Regions from separate parts of the Kineococcus rhizosphaerae genome, predicted to be linked through region 2. Evidence: predicted binding sites of a transcription regulator. Region 2 holds the regulator's gene; the other holds the start of a gene.
The links. The regulator LexA, encoded in region 2, represses DNA repair genes until DNA is damaged. The targets are predictions, from matches to a motif close to TCGAACANNTGTTCGA.
Positions count from the first base shown of each region.

Region 1 (4,408 bases), on a different contig from region 2:
GGCGTCTCCTCCAGTTCGCGGCGTTCGGTCTCCAGCAGGGCCCGCTGGGTGTCGCGCTGGGTGGAGACCGAGACGAACTCCCCGGCGGCCATCGACAGCGCCCCGGCCACCAGTCCCGCGGTCCCTGCCGTCAGCAGCACGGGGCGGTCGGTGGTGGCCCCGGCCACCCCGACGACCAGGCCGGCGACCGAGACGATCCCGTCGTTCGCTCCCAGCACCGCGGCCCGCATCCAGTTCAGGCGACCGCTGACCGCCCCCTGGTGCAGCGCCGGCTCGCTCGGGTGCACTTCGACCACGACTACCCCTTCGATCCCGGGGCAGCAAGGTGTGCCTACCCTTCATCGACGTTGCCGCGCAACGCATTCCGCGTCAACTGTCGCACCACCGCGCACCGGGCGCACGTGGTGCGCCGGTGAGCTCCCCGGCTGAGCCGCGACCCCGGCGCCCCGAGGACCGGGAGCGCGTCAGGCGGGGACGGTCGACTCCCGGACCACGAGCCGGGTCGGCATCGTCGTCATCCCGGGGGAGGCGGTGCCCGCGACGGCCGCGAGCAGCAGTTCCCCGGCCCGGCGCCCGAGCGCCTCGAGCCCGAGGTTCACGGTGGTCAGGGGAGGCCTGGACGCCAGGGCGATGACGTCCCAGTCGTCGAACCCCACGACGGCGACGTCCTCCGGGACCCGCCGGCCGGCGTCGCGCAGGCCGTCGCAGATCCCGCGGGCGATCTGGTCGCTGCCGCAGGTGACGGCGTCCACGTCGGGGTGCCGGCGCAGCAGCAGGTCCGCCGCGTGCCGGCCCCAGCGCTCGCTCCAGTCCCCGTGCAGCACGGGGCCGACGAGGGCTTCCCCGGCCGCGCGTTCCACGGCCCCGCGCCGGACCTGCGTCGCGTGGTGGTCGGCGGGGCCGGTGACGTGCGCGACGCGGCGGCGGCCGAGGTCGAGGACGTGCTGCACCGCGGCCGTGGCGCCGCCGGCCTGGTCGGCGACGAGGGAGGTGTCGTGCGGGTCCTGGGAGGGGGTGAACGCGTAGACGACGGGGACGCCCGCCGCGAGCGGCGGGCGGGGGTCCGTCCGGCGGCCCGTGACGATGATCCCGTCGACGCGCCGGGCCTGCAGGGTGCGCAGGTAGTGCTGCTCGCGCAGCGGGTCGTCGCGGCTGTCGCACAGCAGGACGCTCATCTCCCCGGCCCCGAGGGCGTTCTCGGCGCCGAGCATGATCGGGATGGAGAACCGGCCGAAGCTGTCGGTCGTGATGAGGCCGACGGTGTAGCTGCGCCCGGAGGACAGGCCGCGGCCGACCGCGTCGGGGGTGAAGCCGAGCTGCTCGGCCGCGCGGCGGACGCGTTCGCGCGTCTCGGCCCGGAGCTGACCGGTCCCGTTGAGGGCCTTGGAGGCGGTGCCGGCCGAGACGCCCGCGAGCGCGGCGACGTCCACGATCCGCGCCGGAACGAGGCTTTCCGTCACGTGCTGTCCTCCCGTCCGTCCGAGTCGCAGCAGAGTACCGCGCCCTTGACGGCGTGCGGGTCGCGTTCTAGGTTCGCTGCAGAAAACGTGTTCCGGGGTTTCCGGGCCGCTTCCTGACGACTCGACGGAGAGCTCATGACCAGCACGACCGCCGGCCCCACCGTGCCCAGCGCCCCCGCGGCCCCGACGGCCGCCGCCGCGGTCGCCCTGCGACCGGTCCCCCTCGGCGACTCGACGATCACCTCGGGCTTCTGGTTCGAGCGCATGCAGGCCAACCGCCGCCAGGCCATCCGCACCGGCTACGAGAAGCTGGAGACGGCGGGCAACCTGCGCAACCTGCGGATCGCCGCCGGCCAGGAGCAGGGCGAGGTCACGGGCCCGATCTTCATGGACTCCGACGTCTACAAGTGGCTCGAGGCCGCCGGGTGGGAGTACGGCCGGCAGGCCGACGACGAGGTCCTCGGCTGGATCCGCGAGGTCACGGACGTCGTCGCCGCCGCCCAGGCCCCCGACGGGTACCTCGACTCCGTCCAGCAGGTCCGCGGGAAGGGCGAGCGCTACACCGGCCTGCACTGGAGCCACGAGCACTACTGCGCCGGGCACCTGTTCCAGGCCGCCGTCGCGGTGCACCGCAGCACGGGCGAGACGGGCCTGCTCGACGTGGCCGTCAAGCTCGCCGACCACCTCGTCGCCACCTTCGGCGCGGGGAAGACCGAGGAGGTCGACGGGCACCCCGTCGTCGAGATGGGCCTGGTGGAACTGTTCCGCGAGACGGGCACCCGCGAGTACCTCGACCTGGCCCGCTGGTTCGTCGACGCCCGCGGCCACGGCATCATCCAGACGAAGCACGACGCCGAACCCACCTACTTCTCCGACCGCGTCCCCGTCCGCGAGCAGACGTCGCCGGAGGGCCACTCGGTCCGGGCGGTCTACCTCACGGCCGGCGCGGCCGACGTGGCCGCCGAGACCGGCGACGCCGAGCTCCTGGCCGCCCTCGTCCGGCAGTGGGAGGGGATGCTCGCCTCGAAGACCTACGTCACCGGCGGCATCGGGTCGCGCTGGGACTGGGAGCAGTTCGGCGACCACTACGAACTCGGCCCCGACCGGGCCTACGCCGAGACGTGCGCGGCCATCGGCAGCGTCCAGTGGACGTGGCGGATGCTGCTGGCCACGGGGGACGCGCGCTACGCCGACCTCGTCGAACGCACCCTCTACAACGCGTTCCTGCCCGGCGTCTCGCTGGCGGGCACCGAGTACTTCTACGTCAACGCCCTGCAGCTGCGGCACGGCGCGTTCCCCGAGGAGGAGCGCAGCGCCACCCACGGCCGCCGGCCCTGGTTCGACTGCGCCTGCTGCCCGCCGAACATCATGCGGACGCTGTCCTCCCTCGACGCCTACGTCGCGACCAGCAGCACCGACGGGGTGCAGGTCCACCAGTTCACGACGGGGACCGTCTCCGGCGCCGGCGCCACGCTGGACGTCACGACGGACTACCCCTGGGACGGGACGGTCCGCGTGCAGGTCGCGCGGACCCCGGGCGAGTTCGAGCTCGCGCTGCGGGTCCCCGCCTGGGCCGAGGGTGCGATGGCCACCGTCAACGGGTCCGCCGTCGAGGCCGTGCCGGGGGAGTACCTGCGGGTCCGGCGGGAGTTCGCCGTCGGCGACGTCGTCGAGCTCGTGCTGCCGATGACCGTCCGGGTCGTCGAGGCCGACCCGCGCGTCGACGCGGTCCGGGGCTGCGTCGTCGTCGAACGCGGTCCGCTCGTGTACGCCGTCGAGCAGGCCGACCTGCCGGGCGGCCTCGTCGCCGACGACGTGCGGGTCCGCGTCGCGGAACTGCGCGGGGCGCAGCCCGAGCACCGTCCCGACCTGCTCGAGGGGGTCACGGTGCTGCAGCTGCCCGTCCACGCGGCCCTGTCCGCCGCGACCGGCCCGCTGTACCGGCCGGCCGGCGACGACCCGGCCCCGCAGGGCGCGGACGAGACCCTCACCGTCCCGGCGATCCCGTACTACGCCTGGGCGAACCGGGAACTGGGAGCCATGCGGGTCTGGTTCCCCCGGGCCTGATCCCACGACGTTCGAGGAGGTGCGATGGAGCTCCACCGCAGGGACGTCCTCGGGCTGGGCGGGCTCGCGGCCCTGGCAGCGCTGCTGCCGGGGTGCGCGTCCGCCCTGCCCGAGGCCGACGTGAGTGCCGCCGGTTTCGGCGAGGACGCGACCGGGACCGTGCGGCTGTGGTGCCGGGCGGCGACGGTCGTCGGGGTCCGGCAGGTCGTCGACGCGTTCAACGCGTCCCAGGACGCCGTGACCGTCGAGGTCACGCCCGTCCTGGACGGTCAGTACGTCACGAAGCTGGCGACGGCGATCCGGGGCGGGAACGTCCCGGACATCGTCGACATCGACGACATCAACTCGATGCTGTTCATCTACCGCGACTCGTTCACCGACCTCACCCCGCTCGTGCAGCAGCTCGACTTCGCCGCACAGCTCAACCCCGGCCAGCTGGGCCTGGCGACGCGGAACGGCCGGCACTACGGCGTGCCCTACATCGCGGACAACTCGGCGTTGTTCTACAACACCGAGCTGTTCGAGCGGGCGGGGCTGGACCCGGTGGAGCAGACGCAGGACCTCGACGGCCTGCTCGAGGCGGCCCGCGCGATCGGGGAGCTGGGGGAGGGGACCTACGGCTGGTCCGTCGACGGCAACGCCGCGGGCATCCTCGGGTTCGTCGTCCAGCCGCACATCTGGGCCGCGAAGATGCCGAACGTCGTGGGCGACGTGGGCGCGCAGCGGGGCTCGATGAAGGACAACGACGCCGTCCGGCGCACGTTCGCGTTCTACCGGACGCTGTGGACGGAGAAGCTGATGCCGCAGGCGAACTTCTCCGGCGACGGCTCGCGCTGGGGGGCCGACTTCCGCGACGGCAAGGTCGGGATGATCCCGGCGAA
Region 1 covers NZ_PVZF01000003.1:186,930-191,337, reverse strand. The annotation lists gene CLV37_RS08045 (VIT1/CCC1 transporter family protein) at 1-296, opposite strand, end outside; gene CLV37_RS08040 (LacI family DNA-binding transcriptional regulator) at 465-1,460, opposite strand; gene CLV37_RS08035 (glycoside hydrolase family 127 protein) at 1,596-3,527, shown strand; gene CLV37_RS08030 (ABC transporter substrate-binding protein) at 3,552-4,408, shown strand, end outside.
Region 1: CLV37_RS08035 (glycoside hydrolase family 127 protein) is a predicted target of LexA. The motif match lies at 1,540-1,555, and genes of this name have one in related genera.

Region 2 (4,408 bases):
GGGCGTCCCTGGCAGGCCTTGCGCACGCCCGAGGCGATCTTGGCGCGGCTGAACGGTTCGGGGGCACCGGAGCGCTTCAGGACGGTCAGGCTGGCCGTCTCGACCGTCGTGAAGCGCTTGGAGCAGTTCGGGCACTGGCGCCGGCGACGGATCGAGGTCCCGTCGTCGGTCGTGCGCGAGTCGACGACACGCGAATCCTCGTGCCGACAGAACGGGCAGTGCACCCCGACTTCCTCCCCCGCGACCGGACGACAGCTCTGGTCCAGCCTCGACCGTACGTCCAGGGCGGTGCAGCGGGCAACCGGCCACGGTGCACGGGCGGCGCCGGGCACGACGTCAGTCCCGGTCCGGCAGGGTCAGCCGCTGGCCGACCTGCAGGCTCATCGAGGGCAGCGCGTTCAGCGCGACGATCTCGTCGGCGACCTCGCGCCAGTCCTGCGACGGCGCCCACTCCTCCGCGATCGTCGACAGCGTCTGGCCCGGCAGGACGGTGTGCACGGCGGGAGCCGGGGCCCGCCCGGGGCCGACCCCGGCACCCGCGGAGGCCCCGGAGAGGGCCCCGGTCGCGACGATCACCGCACCGGCCAGGGCCGAGGCGGCCGTGCAGGTGAGGAGCAGGCGGCCCCGGCGCGTCAGGCGCAGGGGGCGGCGACGACCCCGCGCGGGACGGGCCGGGCGGGCGGCCCGCGCGGCGCACGGGCGCGCGCTGCGCTGCCGGGGCAGCTCGAGCGCGAGGGTCGGGCGGGGGGCGAGCGCGGGGGCGAGGGCGGGGGCGAGGGCGGTGGTGCTCACGAGCGTGGACCTCCATCTCGGTGGCACCGCGGATCGAACGAGTGTTCGATGCGGTGTGTCTGTTCTACCACCGTTCGAACGGCGGGACGCAACCCCCGGATCGGGGGGTGACGGGGACAGACGCTGCCACCGGCCTCCGACAGACGGCCTGACCTGCGCGGACGGCCTCGCGGGGCGCTCAGGGGGCGTAGCGCCGGGCGGCCCGCTCCCGGGCCTTGACCGCTTCGGCCTCCCGGTCCTTCGGCGGGGCGGTCGTGACGAGGTCGTCCAGCAGGTGGCGCGTCGCGTGCGCCACCTCGGCCACGGCCCGGTCGAACGCCTCGGCGTTGCGGGCCGACGGTCTCGTCGTGCCCGCGACCTTGCGGACGTACTGCAGCGCGGCGGCGTGGACCTCGTCGGTCGTGGCGGGCGGCTCGAAGTTGTGCAGCTGGCGGATGTTCCGGCACATGCCGACGACCCTAGGCAGCCGTCCCGCACGACACGCCGACCCGCGTGTTCGAACACCTGTTTGATCGGTGGGACGCTGCTGACTACGGTGTCGGCACCGGGTCGACGCGTCGGCCCGGTGGACGTGACCGCAGCAAGTGACCGCAGATCGTGTGCGCAGGACGGGACGGGGAGAAGGACGTGGCCGACGTGCTCGACGGGACCGACGACGGAGAGCTCGCCGACGAGCGGCTCGGCACGGTGCACGAGTTCCCCGACCCGCCCCTGGTGCGCGACGGCCTGACGAACCGGCAGCGTCGCGTCCTGGCCGCGATCCGCGAGGGCGTCGAGCAGCGCGGCTACCCGCCGAGCATGCGCGAGATCGGCCAGGCCGTGGGGCTGACGAGCCCGAGCAGCGTCGCCCACCAGGTCAAGACCCTCGAGAAGATGGGCTTCCTGCGCAAGGACCCGCGCCGCCCGCGCACCCTCGAGGTCGTCTCCCCCTCCCCGCAGTTCGGCTGGGGCCTCATCGCCGGCGTCGACGGCACGCCCGCCGAGGGCCGTCCGGCTCCGGCCTACGTCCCGCTCGTCGGTCGCATCGCCGCCGGCGGCCCGATCCTGGCCGAGCAGCTCGTCGAGGAGGTCTTCCCCCTGCCGGCGCAGCTGATCGGCGCCGGGGAGCACTTCGTGCTGCGCGTGGTCGGGGAGTCGATGATCGACGCGGCCATCTGCGACGGCGACTGGGTCGTGGTGCGCCGGCAGCCGACGGCCGAGAACGGTGACGTCGTCGCCGCCATGATCGACGGCGAGGCCACCGTGAAGGTCCTGCAGCGCAAGGACGGTCACGTGAAGCTCCTGCCGCGCAACCCCCTGTTCGAGCCCCTCGACGGCGACGAGGCGACCGTGCTCGGCCGCGTCACCGCCGTCCTGCGCTCGCTCTAGCGGACCGGCTGCACCAGCTCCACCGCGGCCTCGACCGCCAGTCGCGGCGAGGTCAGCACGGGCACGCTGAGGTCGCGCAGCAAGGGCGCCGCGTCGACCATGCTGGCCTGCGCGAGCACCACGACGTCGACCGGCGGGTCCAGCGGCAGCACCGCCCGCCGGACCGCGTCCGCCACACCGGTCGTGTAGGTCAGGAGGTCCCCCGCCTCGAAGGCCGACCAGGTGTCGGTGCAGCGCACCTCGACGAACTCCACGTCGCGCCCGGTCGAGTCGGCGCACTCGTGCAGCAGCGGCATCAGGGTCGAGGCCGCCTCGTCGAGGGAGGCCACGACGGCGATGCGCCGGCCCGCCAGGACCGCGGCCTCGGCCATCGGGCGGTCCACCCGCACGACCCGCAGCCCCATCTCGGCGCCGACGGCCTTGGCCGTGGGCCCGATGGTCGAGCAGGTGCAGACGACGACGTCGGCCCCCTCGCCCGCGAGGCGGCGCAGCCGGTCGCCGATCGCCCCCCTGACCGCCTCGAGACCCCGTTCGCGCGCCGCGGCCAGCAGGCCGGCGTCGACCAGGTGGCGGTCGGCGACGGTGTCGTCGCGTTCGCCCAGGAGGTCGCGGAAGGTGCGCACGTGCGCGTGCGCGGTGTGCAGGAAGCCGACGGTGGCCACGTCCCGAGCATCCCACGAAGGTGCCCGGCTGCCAGCGGGTGTCACGCAGATCACCCACCCAGCCGACGCAGCGCGGCCTGCACGGTCCCGGTCGAGGTCGTGGGCCAGAAGTCCGGCAGCGACTCGCGCAGGAACCCGCCGTAGCGCGCGGTGGCCAGCCGCGAGTCGAGCACCGCGACGACGCCCCTGTCCCCCGTCGCCCGGATGAGCCGCCCCGCCCCCTGGGCCAGGCGGACGGCCGCGTGCGCCACCGAGACCGTCGTGAACCCGTTGCCGCCGGCCGCGTCGACGGCCCGCGAGCGCGCCGACATGAGCGGGTCGTCCGGGCGGGGGAAGGGGATGCGGTCGATGACGACCAGGGTGCAGCTGTCGCCCGGCACGTCGACGCCCTGCCACAGCGACATCGTCCCGAACAAGGACGTCGAGGCGTTCTCGGTGAAGTCGCGCACGAGCTTGGGCAGCCGGTCGTCGCCCTGGCACAGCACGGGCGTCGACAACCGCCCCCGCATGGCCTCGGCCGCCTGCTCGGCGGCCCGGCGCGAGGAGAACAGGCCCAGCGTGCGGCCCCCGGCGGCCTCCACGAGGCCGGCGAGCTCGTCCATGACGGCGTCGTCGGACCCGGCGCGACCGGGCGGCGGCAGGTGGCGGGCGACGTAGAGGATGCCCTGGCGGCGGTAGTCGAAGGGCGAACCGACGTCGAGGCCGGTCCAGGGCGTCTTCGCGCCCTTCTCGCCCTTGAGGCCGAAGGCCCCCGCGACCGGGTCGAACGAGCCCCCGAGGGTCAGGGTCGCGGACGTCGCCACCACGGTGCGCTCGGTGAACAGCTTCTCGCGCAGCAGGCCCGCCACGGACAGGGGGGCGATGTGCAGGGAGGGCGCGCGCGAGGCCGGCCCGAAGGCGGCCGTCACCCAGGCGACGTCGAAGCTGTCCTGCGCCCCGCGGCCGACGTCCTCGGCCAGCCGGTCGGCGACCGAGAAGACCTCCTGCACCGCCGCCCTGGCCAGGTGCCGGGCCCCGCGGGACTCGGGGTCCTCCTCCTTGCCGGCGGACTCGTTGGCGTCCTTGAGGTCGGTCAGCGCCTGCCGGGAGGCGTCGCGCACCGCCACGACGGCGTCGGCCAGGGCGTCGGGCCACCGGTCGAGCCGGCCGGACGGGGCCTCGTCGAGAGCCGCCTCCAGGGCCACCGCGGCGTCGTCGAGGGCGTCGGAGACGATGCCGGCCGAGCGGCGCAGGCGGCGCGAGGCCGCGTGCAGGACCGAGGCCGACAGCTCGGCCGTGGCCACGGCCGTCACCCGGTCGGCCAGCTCGTGGGCCTCGTCGACGACGAGGACGTCGTGCTCGGGCAGCAGCTGCCCGTTGTTCTCCATGGCGTCGATGGCCGTCATGGCGTGGTTGGTGACCACGACGTCGACCTGCCGGGCGCGGGCGCGCACGCGCTCGGAGAAGCACTCCGCGGCGACGGGGCAGCGCTGGGCGCCGAGGCACTCGCGGGCCGAGACCGACACCTGGCGCCAGGCGCGGTCGCTGACCCCGGGGTCGAGCTCGTCGCGGTCGCCGGTGGCGGTCGTCTCGGCCCACTCCCGCAG
Region 2 covers NZ_PVZF01000001.1:729,767-734,174, forward strand. The annotation lists gene nrdR (transcriptional regulator NrdR) at 1-224, opposite strand, end outside; gene CLV37_RS03545 (LysM peptidoglycan-binding domain-containing protein) at 337-792, opposite strand; gene CLV37_RS03550 (DUF2277 domain-containing protein) at 971-1,240, opposite strand; gene lexA (transcriptional repressor LexA) at 1,420-2,160, shown strand; gene CLV37_RS03560 (aspartate/glutamate racemase family protein) at 2,157-2,822, opposite strand; gene CLV37_RS03565 (ATP-dependent DNA helicase) at 2,873-4,408, opposite strand, start outside.